Regions from separate parts of the Arthrobacter sp. 2RAF6 genome, predicted to be linked through region 1. Evidence: predicted binding sites of a transcription regulator. Region 1 holds the regulator's gene; each other region holds the start of a gene.
What was found. The regulator HrcA, encoded in region 1, represses chaperone genes, less so after heat shock. The targets are predictions, from matches to a motif close to TTNGCACTCGNNNNNNNCGAGTGCNAA.
Positions count from the first base shown of each region.

Region 2: groES (co-chaperone GroES) is a predicted target of HrcA. The motif match lies at 6,445-6,471, and genes of this name have one in related genera.
Region 3: groL (chaperonin GroEL) is a predicted target of HrcA. The motif match lies at 2,005-2,031, and genes of this name have one in related genera.

Region 1 covers NZ_JBFRGF010000011.1:20,677-30,273, reverse strand. Annotated here, with positions in the region: gene ybeY (rRNA maturation RNase YbeY) at 1-238, opposite strand, end outside; gene AB4Z38_RS10145 (PhoH family protein) at 235-1,323, opposite strand; gene AB4Z38_RS10140 (GerMN domain-containing protein) at 1,749-2,636, shown strand; gene AB4Z38_RS10135 (16S rRNA (uracil(1498)-N(3))-methyltransferase) at 2,669-3,445, opposite strand; gene dnaJ (molecular chaperone DnaJ) at 3,448-4,578, opposite strand; gene hrcA (heat-inducible transcriptional repressor HrcA) at 4,646-5,659, opposite strand; gene AB4Z38_RS10120 (DUF3097 domain-containing protein) at 5,893-6,750, shown strand; gene AB4Z38_RS10115 (DUF4870 domain-containing protein) at 6,853-7,266, shown strand; gene hemW (radical SAM family heme chaperone HemW) at 7,333-8,562, opposite strand; gene lepA (translation elongation factor 4) at 8,641-9,597, opposite strand, start outside.
Region 2 covers NZ_JBFRGF010000001.1:16,434-26,141, forward strand. Annotated here, with positions in the region: gene tsaD (tRNA (adenosine(37)-N6)-threonylcarbamoyltransferase complex transferase subunit TsaD) at 1-1,073, shown strand, start outside; gene AB4Z38_RS00080 (glutamate--cysteine ligase) at 1,110-2,261, opposite strand; gene AB4Z38_RS00085 (GTP-binding protein) at 2,429-3,589, shown strand; gene ykgO (type B 50S ribosomal protein L36) at 3,656-3,778, shown strand; gene AB4Z38_RS00095 (shikimate 5-dehydrogenase) at 3,829-4,647, shown strand; gene AB4Z38_RS00100 (THUMP-like domain-containing protein) at 4,671-5,909, opposite strand; gene AB4Z38_RS00105 (hypothetical protein) at 5,987-6,397, shown strand; gene groES (co-chaperone GroES) at 6,620-6,916, shown strand; gene groL (chaperonin GroEL) at 7,003-8,613, shown strand; gene AB4Z38_RS00120 (acyltransferase family protein) at 8,864-9,708, shown strand, end outside.
Region 3 covers NZ_JBFRGF010000015.1:70,557-80,264, forward strand. Annotated here, with positions in the region: gene groL (chaperonin GroEL) at 165-1,793, opposite strand; gene AB4Z38_RS12730 (ABC transporter substrate-binding protein) at 2,090-3,340, opposite strand; gene AB4Z38_RS12735 (cold-shock protein) at 3,448-3,651, opposite strand; gene AB4Z38_RS12740 (LytR C-terminal domain-containing protein) at 3,791-4,411, opposite strand; gene AB4Z38_RS12745 (DUF3263 domain-containing protein) at 4,461-4,796, opposite strand; gene AB4Z38_RS12750 (uracil-DNA glycosylase) at 5,027-5,722, shown strand; gene AB4Z38_RS12755 (siderophore-interacting protein) at 5,738-6,577, shown strand; gene AB4Z38_RS12760 (threonine/serine ThrE exporter family protein) at 6,639-8,117, opposite strand; gene AB4Z38_RS12765 (lipid II:glycine glycyltransferase FemX) at 8,196-9,269, opposite strand; gene AB4Z38_RS12770 (hypothetical protein) at 9,501-9,665, shown strand; gene AB4Z38_RS12775 (L-serine ammonia-lyase) at 9,646-9,708, opposite strand, start outside.

The DNA of each region.
Region 1 (9,597 bases):
TCGGCTTACCCGGTGTCCCCGGCGTCAATTCATCCATCGGGACAGACAGGACATCGGTAGCGCCGGGTTCGTCCATGAGCTCTATGTGGAGCTTTTCCATGGCAGGTTCATCCACCAGGAGGATGGAAAGTTCGGCCTGGGGGTGAATGTAGAGCCGCTCGAAGATGAAGCGTGAAAGCGTCACCAATTGTGCCTCGTCCACCTGGACGCCGGACTCGTTGTTGACCTCGATGCTCATCTGTGTTCTCCCCGTTTGTCGTGGATCGGCGTGTGCTGGGCACGCACCCGGTGCTTTTCATCCCATGTGCTGTACGCGGACACAATGTCGGCGACGAGCCGGTGCCTGACGACGTCGGAAGCGTCCAACATCGTGAAGTTCACGCCGTCGATCCCGCTGAGGATTTCCTGGACAATGCGCAGACCGGAGGTGGCGCCGAAGGGCAGATCCACCTGGGTGATATCCCCAGTGACAACCATCTTGGAGCCGAAGCCCAGGCGGGTCAGGAACATCTTCATCTGTTCCGCGGTGGTGTTCTGGGCCTCATCGAGGATGATGAACGCATCATTGAGCGTGCGGCCGCGCATGTACGCAAGCGGCGCTACCTCAATGGTCCCCGCAGCCATGAGGCGCGGGATGGATTCCGGGTCCATCATGTCATGCAAGGCGTCGTACAAAGGACGCAGATACGGGTCGATCTTGTCGCTCAACGTTCCCGGCAGGAAGCCGAGGCGCTCTCCCGCCTCGACGGCAGGCCGTGTGAGGATGATGCGGCTGACTTCCTTGAGCTGCAGTGCCTGAACGGCTTTGGCCATCGCGAGGTACGTCTTGCCGGTGCCTGCAGGGCCGATCCCGAAGATGACCGTGTTGTCGTCGATGGCGTCGACATAGTTCTTCTGGTTCAGCGTCTTGGGGCGGATGGTGCGCCCGCGGCTCGAAAGAATGTTGTGGGTCAGGACTTCCACGGGGTTTTGCAGCGACTGGCTGCGCAACAAGGACACAAGCTGTTGCAGCACGTCCGGGGTGATGACCGTCCCCTTGCCGACCAGGCCGCGGACTTCTTCCAGAAGCCGCATGATCCGGGGAACATCGCGTGACGGTCCGCTGAAGGAGAGCTCGTTGCCGCGCACATGAAAGTCGACGCCGGGGAACTGGGCTTCGATGTAGCGCAACGCCTCGTCATGGCTGCCAAGGGTCTGAACCATCTGATCCGAGTTGTCGAAGATGACAACTTCCGTCCGGGCGCCCGGGACAGAGTGTGGGAACTCGGCCGGACCTGTGTCAACGCTGCCGGCCTTGGGCCGCCCGTTCAATGATTCTGTCATAGTGCTGGCCTAGCGGCCTGTGCTCCTCCGGCTTGGTGATGTCCATCGATTTTCTCCGATGTCCGTCTGCTGGATGGGCGCAGGATAGCGGGCCTCGGATTGCTTTCAATCCTACGCCAGCCAGTCTCAGGGGTGGTTCCAGACCGTGCCCGGCGGTGCTGCGGACGGGCGATCGGTGCGGCTTTGGTATCAACTCGGCATCGACCTCGTATCAATCGCATTGCAGTTGCCCACCGGGGTATCGAAACGCCAGCCGGGGCCGTTGGGACTATGACAAGCTGATTCATGGGCAAAAAATGCCCCTGTGCCCGGCCGCCGGGCGCATGACTCCCCCGCACACCACAGCGGCCGAACACGAGCAGGAATCCACCATCACCAGGCCAGCCGGGATTTCGCACGGCACACGCATCCGGACACGTTCCGCCATGCTTGTGACCGCCCTGACGGCTGCCTTGTTCCTGTCGGGTTGCATTGCCGATCGCACGGGACAGGGATCCACGACGCCGGTCCCCAGCCCGACAGTTGCCTTGCAGACGGCCCCGGACAGCAATGCTCCGCTCGAAACAACCCAGGCCTCAAACAAGATCCCCGTGTATTGGATCGGGCGCAGCGATACGGACACCTTCCTGTACCGCGAATTCCGTGACAACCCAGGCAATGAGAACCCCATCACCACGGCCCTGCGGATCATGATGTCCCAGAAGCCGTTTGATCACGATTTCTTCACTCCGTGGCAGAACCCAGGCAGTCTGGCGACCTCGATTTCCGGTAAGAACGTGGTCACGGTCGATGTTTCCCGCGATGCGTTCAATTCAAATCTCGATGCCGGGATGGCACAGCGGGCGGTCCAGGAACTCGTCTACACCGCTACCGCTGCGGCCGCGAGCTCGGGCCTGATCGATTCCGGACAGCAGATCAAGGTGACCATCCTGGTGGACGGGCACACGGACTACATGGCATTCGGACAGGTCAAACTAGGCGATCCGATGGTCCGCGACGCATCCATGGTGGCACCGGTGTGGATCATTGACCCGCAGGAGGATCTGACTTTGCCGGCCGGTCCGGTCAAGTTCAACGGCCGAAGCACGGATCCCTCGAAGAAACTGCATTGGCAAATCCTTCGCGAGAACTCAAACGGCGACAAGTCCTCCTACCTCGCCGGACAGACCACCGCTTCGACGGTTCCCGGACAAGGCGGAACCTTCAGCCTCACAGTGGGACTCGGAGCGGGCCGCTATGAATTGCGGGTTTCCTTGCTGGGAGCCAACGACGCCGACGTCGCGACGGATACCCGTAGTTTCACCGTTCGCTGAGGACGTCGCTAATCAAGGACGTGCGCTGCGGGCTACCAGCGCCCCAGGATGTCGCTGGCCAGCACGACGGCGGCAGGACCTGCCGTGGACGAGCGGAGCACGTGGTGGCCCAAGAGCGCGGTGACGGCGCCGACGTCGCTGAGCTTGGTCACTTCGCGCGGTGAAATTCCACCCTCCGGGCCGACGATGAGCAGGACTTCCCGTTCAACTCCGGGATCCGCCGTAGAAACACCGCCCTGCCAGTTCTCCAGGACATCCCGCAGCGGGCGTTTCGCGTCCTCGTGCAGGATGATCGCCAGGTCGGCCGCGGCAACCGCCGCAGCCAGGCCGGAGCCGTCGACGGCGGTACGCACCTCGGGAATCCACGCGCGCCGCGCTTGCTTGGCGGCTGCGGTGGCCACGGATTGCCACTTCGCGTGGGCTTTGGCAGCCCGGTCACCCTTCCAACGGACGATCGAACGTTCCGCCTGCCAGGGTACGACGGCGTCGATCCCGAGTTCCGTTGCCGTCTCAACTGCAAGCTCGTCACGGTCGCCCTTCGCGAGGGCCTGGACCAACACGAGCCGCACGGTTGGCTGGTGCTCCTCATCGACAGCGGAGGCAAGGACTGTCAAGGTTCCCTGCCCGGACTCCGTCACGGTGCCCGTGAGCCGTCTACCGGCACCGTCGGCGATATCGACGGCTTCGCCGATTTCCAGGCGCTTGACGGTGACAGCATGCCTGGCTTCGGCGCCGTCGAGCACGAAAGAGTCACCAGGGCCGAGCCCGTCAAGCGTTCCGGCTGCTGTGAAGAATACGGGGTTGCTCACCGCTACAGGTTACCGAGCTTGTCCCGCAGCTTCGCGAACATACCGCCACTGGCCACAAGCTTGCCTTCGGTGAACTGCTCTCCGCGCAATTTTGCCAGTTGGCGAAGCAGGTCTTCCTGCACGGCGTCGAGCTTGCCGGGGGTCTCAACGTGCAGGTGCACCTTGAGGTCTCCCCTGCCGTAGCCGCGGAGATGGGTGACGCCGAGTCCACGCAGGGTGATGACTTCGCCGGACTGCGTACCTGACTTGACGTCGATCTCCTGGGGACCGTCGAAAGTCTCAAGCTGCAGCTCGGTACCCAGTGCCGCGGCAGTCATGGGAACGCTCAGCGTGGCGTGAAGGTCGTCGCCTTCGCGGATGTAGGTGGAATCGTTGTTGACCCGGATCTCCACATAGAGGTCACCGGGAGGACCGCCCGCGGGACCTGCCTCGCCTTGCGACGAAAGCTGGATGCGGGTCCCGGTAGCGACGCCGCCAGGCACCTTGACGGTCAGCGAACGGCGGCTGCGGATGCGGCCCTGGCCGTTGCACTCATTGCAGGGATCCTTGATGATCGAGCCGAAACCTTCGCACGATCCACATGGTGCGGCGGTCATGACCTGGCCGAGAATCGAGCGGACGGCCCGCTGGACCTGGCCCGAGCCGCCACAGATGTCGCAGCGTTCCGGGTGGGTGCCCGGACGGCAGCATGAGCCTTCGCACGTGGGACAGATGACAGCGGTGTCCACCTCAAGCTTTTTGTTGACACCGAACACCGCCTCGCGCAAGTCGATGCGGACACTGATCAGGGCGTCCTGGCCGCGGCGCATTCGGGATGCGGGGCCCTGCATCCCGCCGCCGCCTCCGCCGAAGAAGGTGTCGAAGATGTCCTGGAATGCGAATCCCTGGCCCGCGTAGCCTCCGCCGAAACCGTTGTCGGTCCCGTTCTCGTTGCCGGTGGCATCGTAGACGCGGCGCTTCTGGGGGTCGGAGAGGACCTCGTAAGCGTGGGTCACCGCCTTGAATTCCTCGGCAGCGCCGGCCCCGGGGTTCACATCGGGGTGCAGCTTGCGTGCGAGCTTGCGGTAGGCCTTCTTGATCTCCTCGCCGGCTGCTTCCGGCGAGACGCCCAGAACGTCATAGTGACTGCTCAAAGTCGGTATCTCTTCCTTTTTTACGGTTCCACTGCTTTTCTTGCGAGGCGGTTTCCGGCCGAGGCCGTCAGCCGCCCAGAATGCGGGAAAGGTAGCGTGCGACGGCACGGACGGCCGCCATGGTGTTGGGATAATCCATGCGGGTGGGTCCAAGAATGCCGATCTTGGCACTGCTGCCCGGACCGTAGCCCGTGGCAACCACCGAAGCCTCGGAGAGGCCGTCATAGGGGTTTTCACGTCCGATGCTCACCGTGACGCCCCGGGGGTCCTCAGCCATGTCCGACAACAGCCGCAACATGACCACCTGCTCCTCGAGTGCCTCGAGGACCGGACCGATGCTCAGCGGGAAGTCCACGTTGGAGCGGGCCAGGTTTGCCGTGCCTGCCATGACCATGCGTTCGTCGCGGCTCCGCTCGGCAAGCCTTTCCAGGCCGTGGGCAAGGGCGCCGGCAAGGTTCCGAAGCGCCGGCGGGCACAAGGCAACCACCGAGGGCAGGACTTGTGGCATGAGGTCGAGCTGGGAGCCGGCAATGCTTCCAAGGAATCGCGCGCGCAAGGCCATGAGCTCTTCGTCAGTGGCGTCTGTCGCTGCCTGCACAACGCCTTGTTCCACTTTGCCCGAATCGGCGATCAACACCACCAAGACCTGGCGCGGTGCCAAAAGGACAAACTCAATGTGCCGGACGCGCGCGCGGCTCAGGTGCGGATACTGTACGACGGCGACCTGGTTGGTCAGTTGGGAGAGGAGCCGGACGGTTCGCTCAAGGATGTCCTCGACGTCGTCGGGCCCCTCAAGCAACGAGTGGATGGCCCGGCGCTCGGCGGCCGAAAGCGGCTTGACCTCGGAAATACGGTCGACGAACAAGCGGTAGCCCTTGTCGGTGGGAATGCGGCCCGCACTCGTGTGTGGTGCTGCAATGAGGCCCTCTTCTTCCAAGAGGGCCATGTCATTGCGGATGGTCGCGCTCGACACTCCCAGATGGTGCCGTTCGACCAAAGCTTTGGAGCCGACTGGCTCGCGGGAGTGAACGTAGTCCTCCACGATGGCGCGTAACACTTCAAGCTTGCGTGGTTCGCTCACTGCCCACCTCCATTCAACAGCCAGTACTGGACGATCAAGTACTCAAACGATCGAGTTCTCAACAATCCGGTAGTTCAACAGTTAGCACTCAACATGCCCAAGTGCTAACAAGTCTAGTATGAGCCACCTCGTTGTTAGCATTGGTACCGCTCGCGGCGAACATGATTCCCGCGCGGTCCTGGGGAATGCCACGGACCGTGACCGATCCCCTAGCGCAAAGTGGTGTGAAGACCGTGTCTTACGACAATTGGGGCCCGCAAGACCTCTCCTCGCCGGCCAAACGGCAACTGCCAGAGGTGCCCGTCGAACGAGGGATGGTTCTCGAGGACGTGCAGTCCGGTTGGGTAGGGGCCGTGACCAGGGTGGAGAAGTCCGGAGGCATGCACATTGTGGTGCTTGAGGATCGGCGGGGAAAGGCCAAGTCATTCCGGCTCGGATTCGGATTCCTGCTGGAGGGACAAGCAGTGAAGCTCCTGCCGCCGGCGCCACGCGCGGCGGCCGTCAAGGGCGCGGCGCAAGCAGGCAGGACGGCATCGGGATCCGTCCGGGTGGCCGGCCAGCGGGCCCAAGTCGCCAAGGCTAGCCGGATCTGGGTGGAAGGCAAGCACGACGCAGAACTTGTGGAAAAGGTGTGGGGAGATGATCTCCGGGTGGAGGGCATCGTCGTCGAGCCCTTGCACGGCGTGGACGATCTCAAGGCGGCCATAGCCGGGTTCTCCCCCGGCCCGGGCCGCCGGCTCGGGATCCTGGTGGACCACTTGGTGCCGGATTCGAAGGAGTCGCGGATTGCCGCCGACGCCATGACGCTGCCGGGCGCCGCGGGAAACGTCCTGATCGTAGGACACCCCTATGTGGACGTCTGGCAGGCAATCCGGCCCAAGGTGTTGGGGATCGGGCAATGGCCAACCATCGCGCGCGGCACGGATTGGAAGACCGGAATCCTGAGGTCGTTCGGCTGGCCGCATGAGACGGCCGAAGACGTGGGACTTGGCTGGCAGAAGCTTCTGGGCGCCGTCCACAGCTATGCCGATTTGGAGGCCTCTTTGCTGGGGCGCGTGGAGGAAGTGATCGATTTCCTGACCGAGCAGTGATGATTACCTGCCCGGGGCCCCGGAGTTGGTCGGCTGATCGCGTGCCGAGCAAGTATTCTGGGACAGCAACACTGCACCGATAGATACTCTAAGGAAGATACTGTGGCGGACAACGCTCCTGACGATCGGGATGGCACCTCGGGCCAGTCCCAGTACCACGGCGTTCCTGCCAACGCGCTGCCCTTGACTGCCTCGGAAGACCGGCAGTGGGCAACCCTGGCGCACTTCGGCGGGATCCTTGGCTGCGTGCCTTCGCTTCTGATCTACCTGATCTTCCGCGAACGTGGCCCGTTCACGGCACAGGAATCCAAGGAAGCGCTGAACTTCACTTTGCCTCCGACGATTGCCGCAGTGCTCGCCAACATCCTCGTCCTGCTTCCGGTGGTGGGAAACCTGTTCGCGGTTCTGGCCACCGCGATCTGGGTCGCAGTGACCTGCTTCTCGGTGTCAGCCGGAATCCGCGTCAACCACGGACAGCCGCACCGCTACCGCTTCAACCTGCGCTGGATCAAATAGCCGCTCTTCGCGGGTGCCTATGCCGGTTCCCGCGCCGGACGTTAGCGCCTGCCGCTAGCGTCGGCCCTAGTCCGGAAGGATCCGGCGGACCACGGCATCCGCGAGTAGCCGGCCCTTGAGTGTCAGGACCAGCCGTCCTTGGAAGGCCGCTCCAGGCTCAACCAGGCCGTCGGCGATGAGGCCCGCGACGGCGTGGCGGCCCACCTTGTCGAGGGCATCGACCTGAAGCCCGGTGCCAAGGCGCGCCTCGAGCATGATCCGTTCCACTTCCCGGGTTCCGGCGTCGAGCGTTTCGCGCCCAGCGGCCGGCGACACGCCGCTACCGAGCCTGTTGGCATAGGCTGTGGGGTGTTTGACGTTCCACCAGCGGACGCCGCCCATGTGGGAATGCGCACCGGGTCCGATGCCCCACCAATCGTCTCCACGCCAGTAGGCAAGGTTGTGTTTGCACGCCTGTTCGGGTGTGCGGGACCAATTGCTGACCTCATACCAGTCCAGCCCGGCGGCGCTGATCAGCTGATCGGCGAGTTCGTATTTGGCGGCGTGGTCGTCGTCGTCGATTCCGGGAACTTCGCCGCGCCGGATCTGTGCCGCCAGCTTGGTGCCTTCTTCCACGATCAGCGCATAGGCGCTGATGTGATCCGGCCCGTAGGACAAGGCAGTCTCCAGGGAGGTCTGCCAATCGGCCATCGACTCTCCGGGAGTGCCGTAGATGAGGTCGAGGCTCACGGCTAGGCCGGCATCGCGCGCCCACTGGACCACCAAGGGGACCCTGCTGGGAGTGTGCGTACGGTCCAGGACCTTGAGTACGTGAGGGACCGCCGACTGCATGCCAAAGGAAATCCGCGTAAAGCCGGCGTCCGCGAGCAGCTGGAGGGACTCCGGCGTCACAGAGTCCGGGTTCGCTTCAGTCGTGACTTCGGCTCCTGCTTCCAGGCCCCAGTGCCCGACGGCGGCCGTCAGGATGCGCGCGAGATCTTCAGCAGGCAGCAGGGTCGGTGTGCCACCGCCGAAGAACACCGTGCTCAGGGGCCGCTGCGGCAGCCCGGAGGCTTCCATGGCCTGGACGGCGAACTCCACTTCCGAAATGGCAGTAGACGCATAGGCGTCCTGGGAGGCGCCGCCGCCAAGCTCGGTGGCGGTGTAGGTGTTGAAATCGCAGTATCCGCAACGCACGGCACAGAAAGGTATGTGGACGTACAGTCCAAACTTGCGTGAACCGACGCCGTCGAGCACCTGCGGCGGCAAGAGGCCGTCCGCAGGTGCCGGATCCCCGAGGGGAAGAACGCTAGGCACGGATTTCCCCTTGTGCCCGTCCTGTGCGCGCCGCTACAGCGCGCGCCTGTCCCGATGTGTTCCGGGCGAACAGCGCCATTACTTCTTGGCCTTGTCCTTGGATTCGTCGGTGGTCAGGGCTGCGATGAACGCTTCCTGTGGAACTTCCACACGGCCCACCATCTTCATGCGCTTCTTGCCTTCCTTCTGCTTTTCCAGAAGTTTGCGCTTACGGGTGATGTCACCGCCGTAGCACTTGGCAAGGACGTCCTTGCGGATGGCGCGGATGCTCTCACGGGCAATGATCCGCGAGCCGATGGCAGCCTGGATGGGCACTTCGAATTGCTGGCGCGGAATGAGCTCGCGCAGCTTGCCAGTCATCATGACGCCATAGGCGTAGGCCTTGTCGCGGTGGGTGATGGCGCTGAAGGCGTCAACCTGCTCACCCTGGAGCATGATGTCCACCTTGACCAGGTCGGCAACCTGCTCGCCGTCGGCCTTCCAGTCCAGCGAACCGTAGCCGCGGGTCTTGGACTTGAGGATGTCGAAGAAGTCGAAGACGATCTCGGCCAGCGGCAGTCGATACCGGATTTCCACGCGATCCTCGGAGAGGTAGTCCATGCCGCCCATGACGCCGCGGCGGCTCTGGCACAGCTCCATGATGGCGCCCACAAACTCATTGGGCGCCAGGATGGTGGCGGACACCATCGGTTCGCGGACCTCAGCGATCTTGCCGGTGGGGTATTCGCTCGGGTTGGTGACGTGCAGGACCCGCTTGTCCTCGAGCGTGACCTCGTACTCAACGTTGGGAGCGGTGGAGATGAGGTCGAGGTTGTACTCGCGCTCAAGGCGCTCACGGGTGATTTCCAGGTGCAGCAAGCCAAGGAAGCCCACGCGGAAACCGAACCCCAGGGCGGCAGACGTCTCGGGTTCGTAGACGAGCGCTGCGTCGTTGAGCATCAGCTTCTCGAGGGCATCCCGGAGCACGGGATAGTCCGTGCCGTCCAAGGGATACAAGCCGGAGAAGACCATGGGCTTGGCGTCGGCATAACCGGC
Region 2 (9,708 bases), on a different contig from region 1:
CCTGCGACGAAACCGGCGTCGGGATTGTCCGGGGCACCACCCTGCTGACCAACACGGTCTCCTCTTCGATGGATGAGCATGTCCGTTTTGGCGGCGTCATTCCTGAGATCGCTTCCCGTGCGCACTTGGACGCCTTCGTACCCACGCTGCAGGAGGCCTTGCACGAGGCCGGAGTGACACTGCAAGACATCGACGCCATCGCCGTGACCTCCGGACCTGGCTTGGCCGGCGCGCTCATGGTGGGTGTCTGCGCGGCCAAAGCCCTCTCTGTTGCCACGGGCAAGCCGCTCTACGCGATCAACCACTTGGTGGCGCATGTCGGCGTCGGGCTCCTTGACGGCGCCGCTGCCGGCACCCGGGGCGGCGCAGCGGGACTCGGTTCCGGCGGTCGGCTGCCGGAAAATCTCGGTGCGTTGCTGGTTTCCGGCGGACATACGGAAATCCTGCGCATCCGCAGCATCACCGACGACGTCGAGATGCTCGGCTCCACCATCGACGACGCCGCCGGCGAGGCTTACGACAAAGTGGCGAGGCTCCTGGGCCTTGGCTACCCGGGCGGACCGGCCATCGACAAACTCGCCAAGCAAGGAAACGCCAAGGCGATCCGCTTCCCGCGCGGCCTGACGCAACCCAAGTACATGGGGACCGCGGAGGAGCCGGGACCCCATCGCTACGATTGGTCCTTCAGCGGGCTCAAGACCGCCGTCGCGCGCTGCGTTGAACAGTTCGAAGCGCGCGGTGAGGACGTTCCGGTTGCCGATATCGCCGCTGCATTCCAGGAAGCTGTGGTGGATGTCATCACCTCTAAGGCTGTGCTGGCCTGCAAGGAGAACGGGATCAAGGATCTCCTGCTGGGCGGCGGAGTCGCAGCCAACTCCCGGCTCCGTGAGCTGACAGGCCAACGCTGCGAAGCGGCGGGGATCACCCTGCATGTGCCGCCGCTGGCACTGTGCACCGACAACGGCGCCATGGTGGCAGCCTTGGGCTCGCAGCTCATCATGGCGGGAATCGGCCCGAGCGGCGTCGCCTTCGCTCCCGATTCCTCCCTGCCGGTGACGACGGTTTCGGTATAGGCGCGGGAACCCGGCGGGAGGCTAGACGGTCAGAGGCTAGGCGGTCGGAACGGACCGCATTTGCTGTACGAGATCCTGGACGACCGCGTGAAGATCGCCGTCGTGCTGGGCTGCGACGCGGCGCTGGCGCTGGTAGCCGGCTCCGCGGGCAATGATCTTTTCGACGTCGGCCAGTTCCGCCGAGCACCCGAGCTTCTCAGCGACAGGAGCCAAGCGCAGCAGCGTTTCCTTCAGGTGCTCAGTGACGAGCTGCTCATTGCCCTCGGCGTCGAGGATGATGATCGCTTCCATTCCGTAACGGGCGGCGCGCCACTTGTTTTCCTGGATATGCCATGGCGGCATGGTCGGAATGCTGCCGCCGTTGTCCAGGATCGTGGAGAACTCGTCCACGAGGCATTGGGTCAGGGCTGCAACAGCACCGACTTCCTCGAGGGTGGCCAGGCCGTCGCAAATGCGCATCTCGATAGTGCCCAAGTTCGGCACGGGCCGGATGTCCCAGCGGATTTCAGACAGGGTGTCGATCACTCCGGTAGTGAACATGTCCTGGACATAGGACTCGTATTCGGCCCAGCTGGGGAACTGGAAAGGCAATCCGGCCGTGGGCAGCTGCTGGAACATGAGGGCGCGTTGTGACGCATAGCCAGTGTCTTCGCCACCCCAGAACGGGCTCGAAGCGGACAACGCCTGGAAATGGGGGAAATAGTTGACCAGCCCATCGAGGATGGGAAGCGCCTTGTCCCTGCGGTCCAGACCGACGTGGACGTGGACTCCGTAGATGACCATTTGCCGTCCCCACCATTGGGTGCGGTCGATCAGCTTGGCATAGCGTTCTTTGTCCGAGACCGGCTGGAGCTGCGGCGGGCTGAAAGGATGGCTTCCCGCGCAGAAAAGCTCGACGCCCATGGGGTCGGTGACTTCCCTGACGGCTTTCAGCGAGCGGGCCAGGTCTTCCTTGGCTTCCTTGACGGTGTTGCACACGCCCGTGACAAGTTCCACGGTATTCAGGAGCAATTCCCGCTTGATGTGCGGATGCTCGTCGTCTTCGTTCAAGTCGGGATGCCGCGATGCCACCCCCCGCAGGACCTCATTCGCCACCGAGACCAATTCGCCGGTGCGTGCATTGACGAGCGCAAGCTCCCATTCCACTCCCAGGGTCGACTGCCTGGATGAAGCGAAATCAATCTGCACGTGGGTCCCCTCGGTATTTGCCAAAAATGCCCTGAGCAACGCCCGCCGTGGGGCCGTCAGCGGTTGGCTCAAGTCTAATGCAGGGGCGGTACGGTACCGCATGGGGGAATCCTGAGGAAAACGAGTCCGTTTGCTAATGAGAATGATTTGCATCTATGCTGGTTGGTATGCATCTTTCTGTTGTCAGCTCACTGGACAGCCAATGCCGCGAGGCAGCCACCACCAGGCTTGGGCGGACCCACCGTGATTCGGTGGTGGTCCTGCACGACCTTCTGGACGGGTCCATTGTCCTGCGAAGAATCTTCCGCAATGGCGAACTGGTGGAGCAAGCGCAAACCGCTTTGGAGCACGGCTGCCTCAGCTGCACGGTTCGCCTCGATGTTGTCCCGACGGCGGAACGCCTCGCCGTCTCAGGCCATGACCACATCGTCCTGGGCCTGCCGCCGGGTGTCTCCGTGGACATGGCGGTGGCCGAACTCAAACGGGGGCTTGAGCGGCCTGCCGTCATCGACAACGCCGTGTTGGCGATCGATCCTTCCGGGCTGGAAGACCATATCTGGGACAAACACACGCTGTATGAATCCGGGTTTACGGCCATGCCCGAGGATGAGCGCACCAGTGGAGAATTTCTCATCGGGGAATTGAGCCACGCGGATACTGTCATGGTGCACGCCGGTCTTGGGGCAGAGCTCACGGGCTTGCGCCCGGACTCAAGCGAGGCTTGGTCCCAAGGCCTGGAACTGCTTGGGCAGCTTGCTCCGCACGCCGCCGTTTCCGCGAGCGACGACGACTTCCGGCCCGGCTGCTACGACGGCGCCGAGGCTCTCGCGAGAGTCCGTCGTGGCTCCGTGAGGGTGCCGCTTGAGGAGGAGTCGGGGAGTTTCCGGACCGTGCTCCACAAAGTGGAGCGTCCGCTTCATCCGGGGCGCTTCCAGGAGGCGCTCCCCAAGTTGGCCGAGGGATGCCACTGGATGCGGGGCCGCTTGTGGATTGCCTCGGCGGCCAAGGTCCGGATCGCGGTGCAGGGAATCGGGCCACGCGTGTGGCTCGAAAGTACAGGCGAGTGGCTTGCGGACGCCGGCACCGGCCCTGTCCTCGACGGCAAAGCCTTGCAACAAGGAAAGGGACTGCCCGACGTCGACGCCGTCCTCGACTGGCATCCCCGCTTCGGCGACCGGGGGACCGTGCTGGCCGTGACCGGACGAGGGGAGGACCTCGACGCCGCAGAAATCCGGGCCCTGCTGGACGGATGCGCGCTGAGCGAAGCGGAGATGAGGCTCGGCTTCGTTGGACTTGAGGATCCTTTTGAACTCGAATCCACGCTTTAGCCGAGCTCGAGCCTCGGTGGAACAAAGCCCCGATAAAACAAGTCAAAACCCGAGAAGGAGAACCCCATGAAAGTCAGGAATTCGCTGCGTGCCCTCAAGAAGATCCCCGGCGCGCAAGTTGTCCGCCGGCGCGGCCGCACCTTTGTCATCAACAAGCTGAATCCTCGCTTCAAGGCGCGCCAAGGCTAGCTCCCCGTCTAGGCTGGGCAGAGAACCCGCTACGCGAAGGAAACCCCGTTATGCCGATCCTCAATAAAGACATGACGCTCTGCATTTCTCTCTCTGCCCGGCCGAGCAATAACGGAACGCGTTTCCACAACTTCCTCTATGAGGCGCTCGGCCTGAACTGGATCTACAAGGCCTTCGCTCCTACCGACCTCCCGAACGCGATCGCCGGTGTTCGCGGCCTGGACATCCGCGGCTGCGCCGTCTCGATGCCGTACAAGGAAGACGTCATCGCCCTCGTCGACCGCATGGACGCTTCGGCGGCTGCTATCGACTCGGTCAACACGATCGTGAACGACGCCGGCGTGCTGACGGCGTACAACACGGACTACACCGCGATCGCCCAGTTGATCGAGCGCAACGCTATCGACCCGGCGTCGTCGGTGCTGCTCCGAGGTTCCGGCGGCATGGCCAAGGCCGCCGCGGCTGCCTTCCGCGACACCGGATTCTCGCGCGTTACCGTGGTTGCCCGGAACGAAAAGCTCGGGCAGTCCCTTGCCGGGCTCTATGGCTTCGGCTGGCAGGCCGAAGTAGGGGAGTCGACGGCGGACGTGCTCGTCAACGTCACACCGATCGGCATGGCCGGCGGACCTGACTCCGGCTCGCTGTCCTTCCCCGAAGCGGCGGTGGCGGCCGCGCACGTGGTGTTCGACGTCGTCGCCCTCCCTGCAGAGACGCCGCTCATCAAGGCCGGCCGTGCGGCAGGAAAGACCGTGATCAGCGGCGCTGAAGTGGCCACCATCCAGGCACTCGAACAGTTCGTGCTCTACACGGGCATCACGCCGACACCGGAGCAAGTGGCCGCGGCCGAGGAGTTCACGCGCGCACAATAGGGCGCCGCGGTTCAGGGACCAGCTCAGGCGGCTGCTACCGGCTCGACCACAACAGCCACCTTTTCCTCGCCGATCCTGGTGAGGACCAGGGTGGCTGTTTTGTTGCCGCGGGATTTTGCCGAGCCCTTTCCGGCCGGCAGCAATTGTTTCCGCAGCTCTTCGGGGGTAACGGAGGTGCCGCGCTTCTTGATGTCCAGGACGCCGACGCCGTTGGCCTTCACCCAGGCCTTGAGGGCCTTGACGTTCAGCGGCATGACCTCCAGGACTTTGTAGGCGCGGGCGAAGGGTGTCGCCATCAGTTCCGGAGCGCAGATATAGGCAATGTGTTGGTCCACCAGGTGGCCGCCCAGCCGGAGCGCGACCTCGGCAACGAGGCCCGCACGGATCACCGCGCCGTCCGGTTCGTAAAGGTATCCCTCCACGGGCCCGACGTCGGGCACCGGGCCGCCGTCGAACCCTTCGCCGCTGGTGATCTCGGCTGCGCCCTGCGGCCCGAGCACCAGGGCAGCGCGGCGGATGCCGGGACGGGCGACGTCGTTGAACCACAGCGTTACTTCCGTAACGTCCCCTCCCACCGAAACCCACTGTGCCTCGCAGCCGGCCGGAACCGAATCATGGGGAATCCCCGGGCCCATCTTGACCCCGACGGACCGGCCGGTAGCGGCCAATGATTCAACGAAGGACAACGGCGGCGAGAACGCCTCCGGGTCCCAGATCCTTTTCGTTCCCGACGACGACGTCGTGCGGCGCGCCGGATCGAGCCACACGCCGTCGACCCCGTCGAGGGGCACCGACATGGCGTCGGAGTGCACCACCGTTGCGTGCGGGAAAGACATGAGGTTGATCGTGGCGCACGCGGCGGTGGTCTCGTCGAGTTCCACGGCGGTGACCTTGATGTCCATGGAGGCCATGGCCATGGAGTCGGCTCCAAGCCCGCAGCCCAGGTCCGCGACGTGCTGCGTGCCCGCCTTGGCGAAGCGTTCGGCATGCCTGGCTGCAACATTGAGCCTGGTGGCCTGTTCCAGGCCGGCCTGGGTGAAAAGCATCTGCCGGGCGAATTCGCCGAACTTGGCTTCGGCCCGGGTGCGGAGCCTGGACTGGGTGAGGACGGCGGCAACGAGTACGGGGGAGTGGCCGTCCTTGCGCAGGCGCGCATTCAGTGCGAAGGCTTCGCCATCGCTGTACGGTCCCAAGGACGCCAGCAGTTCCCAACCTTCCGTTGTCAGCAAGGGGGCAATCTGGTCCGGGGATGTGTCAGCCATGGGAACTAGCCTAGTGCTCGCCCGTCATACGGGGTCGGGAGGGATCCGGGACCACTCGGGCCGATAGGGTTGATGCCATGGAAGACAACCCAGTACGCCAGCCTGACGACGCCAATGGTTCTCCCTCTGCCCCCGATAGACATCCCTTCCCCGGAAATCTCTCCAAGTATGCCCGCCCCGCGCTCATCGTGGGTGCTTTGATTGCCATTGTCTGCATCGCGCTGTTGATCATTATTTTCTTCCTAGACTCTTTCAACGCGGCCACCTACTCGATGACTGGAAAGAGCGTCCAGGACGCCACGGATGAGGCCCGGGACATCCGTGACACCTACGCCGGTGCCCGCATCGGAGCGATCGTCGGGCTGGTGGTGTTCGGCGTCGTCGCGCTCGCCGGCGGCGTAGTCCTCTACCTGAACCGCGGAACCGGACCGAAGGAAGAGTACGACGACGGCGAGGACGTTGACTTCGACGACCTCACCGGGCAATGAGCGTGTGACCCGGAAGCGGCCCTTCGACGTTCACCCATGACGGAATTCTGGCACTCGCCTTGACCGAGTGCTAATGCTTACATAGAGTCTTGATTAGCACTCTCCCTAGGCGGGTGCTAATCATGCCGCCAGGCACTTACCGGCACCGCGACGACGGTAAGCCCGCCACGGCACCCCTGGTTTGATAGTCCATGTACTACCTCACGTAAAGGAGAGATCCGAGTGTCGGTCTCCATTAAGCCTCTCGAGGATCGCATTGTTGTCCGCCCGCTCGAAGCAGAGCAGACCACGGCTTCCGGCCTGGTCATCCCGGACACTGCACAGGAAAAGCCGCAGGAAGGCGAAGTTGTTGCAGTTGGCCCCGGCCGCTTCGATGACAACGGCAACCGCGTCCCCGTCGACGTAACCGTTGGCGACGTCGTCCTCTACTCCAAGTACGGCGGAACTGAAGTCAAGACCGGCGGCAACGAATACCTCGTTCTATCCGCCCGCGACGTTCTGGCGATCGTCGTTAAGTAATTCCCTGGATCCCGCATCGCAGATCGAGTCGGACTTCTTCCGGTCGGATCAGCGGTGCGGGTTTTCCGTCTTGAAAGGACACAACCATGGCAAAGCAGCTTGCGTTTAACGACGCTGCCCGTCGCTCGCTCGAAGCGGGCATTGACAAGCTCGCCAACACCGTCAAGGTCACCCTTGGCCCGCGTGGCCGCAACGTCGTTCTGGACAAGAAGTGGGGAGCTCCCACCATCACCAACGACGGTGTGACGATCGCCCGCGAAGTCGAACTCGACGACCCGTATGAGAACCTTGGTGCGCAGCTGGCCAAGGAAGTCGCCACCAAGACCAATGACGTCGCAGGCGACGGCACCACCACGGCCACCGTGCTGGCACAGGCACTCGTCAAGGAAGGACTGCGCAACGTTGCCGCCGGAGCCGCCCCTGGCGAAATCAAGCGCGGCATCGAAGTTTCGGTCCAGGCCGTGGCTGCCCGCCTCCTGGAGAACGCCCGCGAAGTAGAAGGCACCCAGGTTGCCAGCGTTGCGGCGATCTCCGCCCAGAGCGATGAGGTTGGCGAGCTCCTCGCCGAGGCTTTCGGCAAGGTCGGCAAGGATGGTGTCATCACCATCGAAGAGTCCTCCACCACGCAGACCGAACTGGTCCTCACCGAGGGCATGCAGTTCGACAAGGGCTACCTGTCCCCGTACTTCGTCACTGACGCGGAACGCCAGGAAGCTGTTCTGGAAGACGCGCTCATCCTGATCAACCAGGGCAAGATCTCCTCGCTGCAGGAATTCCTGCCGCTCCTCGAGAAGGCCCTGCAGGCTGCCAAGCCGCTCTTCATCATTGCCGAGGACATCGACGGCGAGGCACTGTCCACGCTGATCGTGAACCGTATCCGTGGCACCCTGAACGTCGTTGCCGTCAAGGCTCCGGGCTTCGGCGACCGCCGCAAGGCCATGCTGCAGGACATTGCCACACTGACCGGCGCACAGGTTGTCTCCCCGGAGCTCGGCCTGTCCCTGGACCAGGTTGGCCTCGAGGTCCTCGGCAGTGCCCGCCGGATCACCGTCACCAAGGACAACACCACCATCGTTGACGGGGCCGGCACGGCTGAGGACGTCGCAGCACGCGTCGCCCAGATCCGTGCCGAGCTGACCCGCACCGACTCCGACTGGGACCGGGAAAAGCTGCAGGAACGGCTCGCAAAGCTGGCAGGCGGCATCGGCGTCATCAAGGTCGGCGCAGCCACCGAGGTCGAGCTCAAGGAAAAGAAGCACCGTATCGAGGACGCAGTTTCCTCCACGCGTGCTGCCCTTGAAGAAGGCATCGTCTCGGGCGGTGGATCCGCCCTCATCCACGCCCTCAAGGCACTGGACGAGGACGCTGCCGTCAAGGCACTGGAAGGCGACGCGGCTGCCGCCGTCGGCATCGTACGCCGCGCCCTGACCCAGCCCCTTCGCTGGATCGCCCAGAACGCCGGCTTCGACGGCTACGTCGTCGTCGCCAAGGTTGCCGAGCTGGAAGACAACCACGGCTTCAACGCGAAGTCCGGTGTGTACGAGGACCTGATCGCCGCAGGCGTAATCGACCCCGTCAAGGTCACCCGCTCCGCGCTCCAGAACGCCGCGTCCATCGCAGCCCTGGTTCTCACCACCGAGACCCTGGTTGTCGAGAAGCCGGCCGAGGAAGACGAGCACGCAGGCCACAGCCACTAATACTGGTTGATCGATGCAGGAGGCCCGGTCCCCTTTTGGGGGCCGGGCCTCCTGCATTTGCGGTGGTGCGGGATGACGACCGGACGCCGGCAAAACGGCATGGAGGATCGACCCAGAAAACGTTCCGGAAGCTCCCAGCCGCTTGTGTCCTAATGGATCATAGGAAGTTGGTTGAACGCGGTCTCAATTGACGATGAACATTTCGAATCAGTAGGGTAGACGGTTTGAGTAGCACCCTGGAGGCAAGACTTTGACAACCACGCGCCCGATAGCGCCAAGGCGAACTAGCGGCGACACGCAGAATTCGGCACCCAAATCGACGTTCCGTCCTGAAATCCAGGGGCTTCGATCTGTTGCCGTCCTCATGGTTGTCACATACCACATCTGGTTTGGCCGGGTCTCCGGCGGGGTGGATGTCTTCCTTCTGGTCTCGGCATTCCTCATGGCCTTGCAGTTCACTCGGCGGCACGCGAACGGTCGGCAGACTGCCCTTATCAAGCACTACCTCCACCATTTCCGGCGGCTCGTTCCGGCCGCCGTGACCGTTATCGTCGGAACCCTGGCCGCAACCTACCTCTTCATTCCCGGCACGCGCTGGGTGGACACGATCCAGCAGGGCTGGGCCTCGCTCTTTTACGCAGAGAATTTCCTGCTGCAGTCCCAGGCCGTCAATTACTACGCCTCGGACCACAGTGCGGCCAGTCCGTTGCAGCATTTCTGGTCGCTGTCCATCCAAGGGCAGGTCTTCATCATCTGGCCGCTTATTTTTGTCGGGGCCGGCCTCTTGGCGAGGCGCTTCAAGCTCTCATATGTACCCCTTCTTCGGTACTTTTTCGGCGCGATCTTCATCGCTTCGCTCATTTACTCAGTGGGGTTCACCGCAGCCAACCAGTCGCAGGCGTACTTCTCAACCCTGGCAAGGCTGTGGGAGTTCGCCCTCGGCACGCTCCTCGCTCTCTATTTGCCGTCGTTGAAACTCCCCAAGACAGTGCGAATCGTCCTTGGCTGGGTCGGTATCATTGCCATGCTCAGTTGTGGCCTGATCCTCAATGTCGAGGCGGCGTTCCCCGGATGGGTGGCGTTGTGGCCTACGCT
Region 3 (9,708 bases), on a different contig from region 1:
CCCGATAAAGGTGAGCGAGCGTCGGGCCAAAACCCGATAAAGGTGAGCGAGCGTCGGGCCAAAACCCGACAAAGGTGAGCGAGCGTCATTAAACGGCGACGACGGCCCCCACCTGAAGTGGGGACCGTCGTCGTGCGTGTGGCTAGTGAGCCGGCGCGGAAGGCTTAGAAGCCGCCCATGCCGCCCATGTCGTCGCCGCCACCCATAGACGGAGCGTTCTTCTCCGGCTTGTCGGCAACAACGGCCTCGGTGGTCAGGAACAGACCAGCGATGGAGGCAGCGTTCTGGAGAGCCGAGCGGGTGACCTTTACCGGGTCGTTGACGCCAGCGGCCAGCAGGTCCTCGTAAACGCCGGTTGCAGCGTTCAGGCCGTGGCCCGACGGCAGGCCGCGGACCTTGTCGATGACAACGCCCGGCTCGAGGCCAGCGTTGTAAGCGATCTGCTTGAGCGGAGCGTCGATGGCAACGCGGACGATGTTGGCGCCCGTTGCTTCGTCGCCTTCGAGCTGAAGGTTGGCGAATGCCTTGGCGCCAGCCTGGATGAGGGCAACGCCACCACCGGCGACAATGCCTTCTTCAACGGCAGCCTTCGCGTTGCGGACAGCGTCCTCAATGCGGTGCTTGCGCTCCTTGAGCTCAACTTCGGTTGCGGCACCGGCCTTGATGACTGCAACGCCGCCGGCCAGCTTGGCCAGGCGCTCCTGCAGCTTCTCGCGGTCGTAGTCGGAGTCGGAGTTCTCGATCTCAGCACGGATCTGTGCCACACGGCCGGCGATGGCATCGGCGTCGCCGGCACCTTCGACGATGGTGGTCTCGTCCTTGGTGACAACAACCTTGCGGGCGTTGCCGAGCAGTTCGAGGGTTGCGTTCTCGAGGCTGAGGCCGACCTCCGAAGAGATGACCTGGCCACCGGTGAGGATCGCGATGTCGGCGAGCTGTGCCTTGCGGCGGTCACCGAAGCCCGGAGCCTTGACGGCAACGGACTTGAAGGTACCACGGATCTTGTTGACGATCAGGGTGGCCAGGGCCTCGCCCTCGATGTCTTCGGCGATGATCAGCAGCGGCTTGTTGGACTGCATGACCTTCTCCAGGACCGCAACGAGTTCCTTCACGTTGGAGATCTTAGAGTTGACGATCAGGATGTACGGGTCTTCGAGGACCGTTTCCTGGCGCTCTGCGTCGGTGACGAAGTAAGCGGAGATGTAACCCTTGTCGAAGCGCATGCCTTCGGTGAGCTCAAGCTCCAGGCCGAAGGTGTTGGACTCCTCGACCGTGATGACGCCTTCCTTGCCAACCTTGTCCAGGGCTTCAGCAATGAGGTTACCGATTTCGGAGTCGCCGGCGGAGATGGAAGCCGTGGCTGCGATCTCTTCCTTGGTCTCGATTTCCTTGGCGGAGGCGAGCAACTCGCGGATGACGGCTTCAACAGCCTTCTCGATGCCGCGCTTGAGGGACAGCGGGTCGGCGCCGGCAGCTACGTTGCGCAGGCCTTCCTTGACCAGTGCCTGGGCCAGAACGGTGGCCGTGGTGGTGCCGTCGCCAGCGACGTCATCCGTCTTCTTGGCAACTTCCTTGACCAGCTCGGCGCCGATCTTCTCGAACGGGTCGTCCAGTTCGATCTCCTTGGCGATGGAAACACCATCGTTGGTGATCGTGGGGGCGCCCCACTTCTTTTCGAGGACGACGTTGCGTCCACGCGGGCCGAGGGTGACCTTGACGGCGTCGGCGAGGATGTTAAGACCCCGCTCGAGACCGCGGCGTGCCTCTTCATCAAATGCAATGATCTTGGCCATAACGGCGGTAGTCCTTTCGGGACAGTCGTTAAGAAGGTGCCTTCACTGCGGTGCCCGCGACGGACGATCCTTCACATTCGGCCTCTGTACGCCGCGTGCTCCGGACCTCACCCCAGCAAGGTTTTCTTTGTTCCCCCAGGCACCGCCACTATTCCATACGGCCGGAGTCGCGAAGAATTAGCAGTCAGCGCTTGAGAGTGCTAATCAATAATTAGCACTCACCCGAGGAGAGTGCAAGCAGGAAGAGCCGGAAACTGCTCGCCACGCCAAGGGAATTCGCTACGGGCACAAGCCCGTCACGGGGTCCGCGAGGCCGTCTCCTTGCCGCTCACCCGCGCAGTGTTGTCAGCTCCGTAGGTGAAGACCATGTAATTGGACGAGGTAACGTCGCCGTTGGCGTCGAACCCGATAGTGCCGGACTCGCCGTCGTAATCCGGGAGCCTGGCCCCCTTCAGCACCACGAGGCAGTCCTTGTATGACGCACAGGACGTGCGTTCTTTCGTCGCCGCATCGCCCGACGCCGGGCGCGTCCCGCCGGACACTGTGGTGAGCCACGCCGCGATCGAGCAACCGGCGTCGTCGCCCGCCGCTGCGGCCGCAAGCGACGCGAGGTTGACGGCGTCGTACGTCTCGGCAGCGTAGGTCGTGTCCTTGAGTTTAGGGTCGATGCCAATCAGATCGGACTGGAACTCCGCACTCGGGAAGACACCTGGAAGAATTCCCCGCGCGCCGTCGAGCCCACCGGCACCGAGCGCTGTTCCGTATTGGCGGATGGCACCGTCACTCAGGATCAGGCTCTTGCCGCTCAGCCCCGCGTTCAGTAGCTCGGCCAGGGCGCCTTGGGCGCCATCACGGGCAACCACGACGACGGCGTCCGGCGTGCCCGACTTGATGCCCGCCGCGGCGGGAGCTGCTTTGCCGGGCGTGAATTCCGCATTGGACACCGCATTCATTCCAAGGCTTCGCGCGGCGTCCATGACCGCTCCGGAGACGCGCGTACCGTAGTCCCCGGCTTCGTGGAGGACGGAAATCCTCTTGGCGCCGGCGTCGTGGGCCAGCTTCGCCAAGACGCTGCCCTGTGCGGCATCAGCGGCCGAGGTGCGGAAGTAGAAGCCGCCGTTCTTGTAGCTGCTCAGCCCCGACGCAGTGTTGGCCGGCGAGATGAGCGGAATCCGGGCGGGAGACAACACATCGATGGCGGCGGGAGCGTGGCTGGAATCCGTTGGCCCCACAACGACGTCGGCGTGGGCCGACAGCAACGCCTTGGCTTGCGCCGCGGTATCGGCCGTGAAGGCCGCCGCGCTGCTGCCTTCGCTGGCCGCCGACGCCGGAAGCAACTCGACAGGGTGGCCCTTGTATCCGCCTGCGTCGTTGATCTGCTTGACAGCCAACTTGGCCGCTGCCAGCTCGGACTCGTTGAGGAATGCGGAGCTACCGGTATTGTCCAGAATCACGCCCACGCGCAGGACGCCGTCGCCGCTCGGGGTAACAGCGCTGAGCCTGGCGTTGCCGATGGGGGCGGAACATCCGGCCAGTCCAAGGGCCAAGGCTGCAAAGCCTGCAAAGCCTGCAAGAAGAGAAACTACCCGGGACCGGTGTCCTCCAAGGGGCTGGGTTCCAAAAGGCTGGGACAGCCGTGTTGCCGCCACACCCACTAGATAAGCCGCACGCTTTCTGCCTGCGGGCCCTTCTGGCCCTCGCCCAGTTCGAAGTCGACCCTTTGTCCTTCTTCGAGAGCACGGAAGCCATCCATCTGGATGGCGGACCAATGCACAAAGATGTCGTCACCGGACTCATCCACGGTGATGAATCCGTAGCCCTTTTCGGCATTGAACCATTTGACGGTTCCCAAAGCCATGATCCCCACACTTTCAACTAGCAGTGGCCGGCTTCCGGGATCTCCGGGCCAGCTCACAACTACTGTAACCACAGTCACGTTGCCGTAGCGCAACCTTGGGTGCGGGTATCCGCAATGTTATTGAGGCGTAACCGAGTTGCTACTTGTAGCCGGGCCCCAGAATGACAACAACGGGCTGCTGGAATTCGGCGCTGTCCACAAGGTTGGAAATGCCCAGCAATTTGCCGAGCGCTTCGGCATTGCCTTTCTGGGCTGCGCCTTTGTAGAAGACCGACGACGTCTGCTGGGGCATGCCGCCCCAGTTTGCGACGGTGGCCAACGGCCAGCCCCCGCCCTGTACGAGGCCGGCCACGCGGGCAGCCAGGCCGCCCGTGGTGGTGCCGTTGTAGACCGCGACTGCGGCCGTCTTGTCCAATGGCGCCGTGCTGGGGGTTGCTGTAGTAGGCGTCGGCGTGTTGGAAGGTGCGTCGCTCGGGCTCGGCTGGCTGGATGCCTGCGCAGAGCTGCTTGCGGAAGGTGACGCCGCGGCACTTTGCTCGGAGGCGTCCGCGGTGACGACGGCTTGCGGCGTCGTCGATGAGGTGAATCCAAGCTTCGGAAGAATGAGGAAGGCAACGAGGCCTACAGCCAGCGCGATGCCGCCCAGGAGTAGCACCGGCCACAGCGCGGGACGGGAAGCGGACGCGACGAGCCTGTGGACACCTTGGCGCGATGAGCTCTGCGGGACACGGTCGAATTCATCCCGGGCAAATTTGGTCATGGTGAAGCCTTGTCCTTGCTGCTTGCTTGCTGGGGGATCAGCGGGTGCTCTATGCGTCAGAACCGAGACGACGCGCTGTGCGGGCCCTCTGACGTGACATACGTAGTCTACGCAATCTCTTGACCAGCATAGGATCGTGCGCCAGTGCGTCCTCGGTGTCGATGAGGGCATTGAGCAGCTGGTAGTAGTGGGTCGCGGAAAGATCGAAGAGTTCCCTGACCGCCTGTTCCTTGGCCCCGGCGTACTTCCACCATTGCCTCTCCAGGGCGAGCATCTGCTGTTCACGTTCGCCGAGCGGCGAATCGCTGCGGAGTCCGGCGGACAGGTCTTCAAGCACCAATCCAGTTGCTTCGGACGCCATGGGTTCCCGTGCGGGTTCTGCCACGACACACTCCTTCGACGCATTGACTGAAAAATGTCCCCCGCCCATGGTAACGGGCGAATAACACGGATGTCATTTGCCCCGCCGCCTTCCGTCGGAGTCGCGGCGCGTTCCGCCAGAGCAGCTTTCCCCGGGAGCCCCAGGACAGGGACAATGGCTGGGTGGCAGGCGAAGAAGCGTTATTTGAGCTTGAATCCGAGGATCACTCCGCCGGGTTCAAGGCACTCCCGGGAATGGCCCTGGAGGACCTGATGGCGCCGGACTGGGCTGACGCGCTCTCCGGCGTCGAGGACGAGTTGCGTTCGGTGCTGGCCTTCGTGGCCGCCGAGGCCACTCGCGGAACCCACGTGCTTCCTGCGGCGTCCAACATCCTTCGCGCCTTCCGGCAGCCTCTGGCAGACGTCAAGGTGCTGATACTGGGCCAGGACCCCTACCCAACGCCGGGACACGCCGTCGGGCTTTCCTTCGCGGTTTCCGCGCCAACCCGGCCCATCCCCCGCAGCCTCTCGAACATCTACCGCGAGATGGAGTCCGATCTCGGGCTCCCGCCGCGGGTCCACGGCGATCTTTCGGCCTGGACGGGCCAGGGAGTTCTCCTCCTCAACAGGGTGCTCAGCGTCGCTGCCGGTGCGGCCGGCTCGCACCGGGGCAAAGGCTGGGAGGCGATCACGACGGCGGCGGTCACCGCCGTCGCCCGCCGCCGCACAGCTGCCGGGCAGCAGAGTCCGCTCGTCGCGATCCTGTGGGGCAAGGACGCGGAAGCCGTGCAGCCACTGCTTGATGGCGCCCCTGTGATCTCTTCCGCGCACCCCAGCCCGCTATCCGCATCGCGGGGTTTCTTCGGTTCGCGCCCGTTCAGCCGGGCCAACGCGCTGCTCCGAGAGCAAGGCGCAGATCCCGTCATCTGGGAGCTTCCACCACTGCCCTAGCTTAGGCTTGCCTACATGACATCTTTGCCCGCGACGTCGTCTGCATCCCGCAATACCCGCCCCCAAGTGAACCTGACTGTGCTGCGCACGGAACAGCTTTCGCCCCACATGGTGCGCATCATTGCAGGTGGACCCGGTTTTGCCGGCTACGCGAACAACGACTTCGTGGACCGGTATGTGAAGATCGTGTTCCCGCAGCCCGGCGTCGACTACGCGCTGCCGCTGGATCTTTGGGCCATCCGCGAGACCATGCCGCGCGAACAGTGGCCCTACACCCGCACCTACACCGTCCGCTGGGTGGACCAAGCCGCGCAGGAACTGGCAATCGACTTTGTGGTCCACGGCGACGAGGGCCTTGCGGGGCCGTGGGCCCTGGCAGCCCAGCCCGGCGACGCACTTGTCTTCACGGGTCCCGGCGGCGCCTACAACCCGGCGCCCGACGCCGACTGGTACCTTTTCGCAGGCGACGACGCCGCGCTCCCGGCGATTGCCGCCGCGATCGAATCCCTGCCGGCCGACGCCAAGGGCCTTGCGTTCCTCGAAGTCGATAGCGACGCCGACATCCTTGCTATCGAGGCGCCCGACGGCGTGGCGCTGCGCTGGCTTCTTCGCTCCGGAGTCCCCGCCGGATCAAGCTCGATCCTGCTTGATGCCTTGGGCGAAGCCGAGTGGCTGCCCGGCCGCGTCGACGTGTTTGCGCACGGTGAACGCGGCTACATGAAGGGCCTCCGGGACATCTTCTTCAAACAGCGTGGGCTGGAGCGTTCCCAGGTTTCGCTTTCCGGATACTGGGCCCAGGGGCGGGTCGAGGACGATTTCCAGGCGGAGAAGAAACTCCCGATCGGGCAGATCTAGGACCTGCTTCCGTTGGGTGGCCCTGCGGACGCGGCTGGCTACCGCCGACGGACCCGGCTGGCTACCGCCGACGGACGCGGCGGCGCTCGTTGCTGGCCAGGCCCCTGGTTAGCGGCCGGGCGAGATTGTCGCCAAGCACAATTCCTGCGGCCACGCCCAGTACGATCGCTCCTGCGTTGAGCATGCCGCCCGAACCCAGCAAGACATCCGCTTCCTGCACCGTCAACACATACATGGAACGGAATATCTTCAAGCCGGGCAGCAGGATGAGGGCCGCGGGGACGGCTACCACCAATTGCGGCGCCCCGAGCCTGAGTGCCACCATGCGGGCGAGCAGGCCGATGACCACGGCGGAAATCGCCGGAGAGAGCCGGTCTCCGAAGCCAAGGTTGGAAGCCCCCCACAAGACGAAGTAACCCACCAAACCCACTGCCGCCGTCGGGAGCAGAAGTTTGAGGAGGGTCTGCTCTGTGATGCCGATGGCAATAACCGCAAGGGCGATCAGGATGGCCTGGCCCCACAATGGATACGCCTCGGGGAATGTTTGCGTGACGTCGATCGCGACGCTGCCGATGAGGTCACCCACAACCACCGCCACGGCGATGCCCGCAACGATCGCGCCGAAGGTCAGGATCGTGGACAGGAAACGTCCGGCCGCAGTCACGGGGAATCCGTTAATGGCATCTTGCACCGAAGACACGAGCCGACCGGTAGGCAACAGCAGGAGGATGCCGCCCGCCACGACGATGGACGGGGGGATGTCCGCCCCGGCCCAGTGGAGCATGAGCGCGATGAACGTGACCAGGAAGGAGCAGGCCGCTGTCACGAAAAAGTCAGGCGTGCGCCACTTGCCCAATTGCCGGGCCACGAGATTGACAAGCATGTTGGAGACGAAAGCCAGGGCGGACGCTCCCAGTCCCCCGCCCAGGACCCCGACGAAAACAGCGGAGAAGACGCCGAATGCCATGGTGACCATCCACCGCGGGAAGGGCTTGCTGCTCCGGATGATGTCATCCAGCCGCCGCACAGCCTCGGCCCTGCCCACCCCGCCGGCCACGATATCCGTGACGAGTTGGTGCACCTGGGCCAAACCTGCGTAGTTGTTGGTCCAGGAACGGACAACGCGGAGCAGAGTAATGGGGGTCTGGTCCTTGGGCGCATAGTTGAGCGCGACGGACTGGTTGGTGATGTCGACTTCGATATTCTTCAAGCCGAGCGCAGCCGTGACCGCGATGATGCTGGTCTCCACTTCCAGGGCACCTGCCCCGTAGCGGAACATCGTTTCGGCCATATGCAGCGCGAAGTCGATGGTCTTGCGAGCCGAAGCGTCAACACCGCCCACGTGGATGATCGGGTTGGCGTAGGGACTGCCCGCCAGGCGGTCGACGATGCTCATGGGGGCGGTGGGAGGATTCTCGCCCTGCACGAGCCTGCGCAGCATGCGCTTGGCGTTGACATTCTGGCGCACCTGGGATGGCTTCAGCGGCTGCGTCTTGGGCAAGCCGTCCGTGTTGGGCCTGTTGTCGGGGCGGTCAGTCACGCGGGTGTTCCTCCAAAGGGCGTGGTTCCTCCAAATACGGTGTCGTGCACATGCAGCAGGCGGGGTGGCGCTGCGAATCTAGTAGAACTGCTGGCCCGTGCGGCGGGTGTAGATCTGCCGTGCGATACGTTCCCCGGCAGCGGTCCAGAGCTTGTACTTCAGCGGGCTGATGACTTGGTCGTAGCAGCCGACGAAGTCGGTGACGGTCTTGCTGAAGCTGGTCTTGAACAGGCCAAGTCCGTGGAACGGATGTGAGGTGTCCTTGAGCCGGTCCGCGGGCGGAGTGCCGCAGAAATCGTACTCAGTGCAACCCAACTCCTTGACCTGGTTGATGGCTGTCCACTGGACCAAGTGCGAATCGCCGTACTGCGCCCGCTTCTGCAGCGATCCGCCGTCCTTGTAGGTGCCCTTCCGGCCATAGTTGATGACGAAGGCTCCGACGGATGGGACACCGTTTTCGAAGACAAACAGGAGCCTGCCCTGGCCACGCTCGATGAAGTTGGTCCAGAACTGGCGGTAGTACCCGAATTCACGGACGCGCACTTGGGACTTCGCCTCGACCGTGTTGGTCATCAGCGCATACATGGAACGGAAGTTCTCTTCCGTAGGTTCCATGGTGTGGACTTCGACGCCCTCGCGGATGGCCCGGCGAACGGCGTTGCGGCCGCGGGAATGCAGGTTGCGCAGCAACTGGTTTTCCTCGGGAGAGATGTCCAGCAGCGCTGTGGAGTCGTTCGGCTGCAGGTTGGGGGTCTTGACCACTCCGGTGGCCTCAATCGCATCCCGGGCTTCGCCGCTGAGGACGATGTCCGGCTCGATTTTCACGGCGAAAACCCCGAGCTTGTCCCGCTTGACGAATTCCCGGTTGGCCTTGACGATCCCCGGAATGTCCTCGACCCCGGCAACGTCAGGGCCCTTGATGAGGTACCAGAGCTTGCCGAGCAGTGGAAACGACTTCTCCAAGACCAGGTTGTAGCTGCTGTAGTCCGCGGTCTCGTACACGAGATGCAGGGGCTTCCAGCCGAAGTGCTGCTTCACATCTGCAAAGGCCCCGGATTGGAGGAGGTTGCCGCCGTTGGGATTGGCTGTGACGTGTTTGTCCCAGTGTTCGATTTCCTCGGCGGTGGCAAAGCGTGCGGTAAATTCTCGCAAGGGGGCCGTGTCCAATCAGTTGCTTACTTGAGGCAGCAGGCACCGGTGTGCGGCGCAGGCGTTCACCCCCAAGTCTATCGGCCCAGACGGAGAGCTACCGCCTGATCGGTCTCTGACGCCGTCAAACCAGCGCCCTTCGAATCCTCACAGCCACGGCAAAGGTTCCCCAAAGTCCGCAACTATCCCGGCGGCGGAAAGTGGTTATGACAAAAGCCGAACCAGGAGGATCCGATGATCGTCTACCGCCCCATTCCGCCGCTCTCCACCGGCCGCAGCAACAGCTTTTGGTCGGTATTCGCTGCCATGGCATCCGCGGCATTGCTCGGCCCTGCCTGGCCGTCCGGTACCCGCCGCCTCGAATATCAGGAAGCGGGCGTCAGCACTCGACGACGTTGACGGCGAGGCCGCCCATGGCGGTTTCCTTGTATTTGGAGGACAT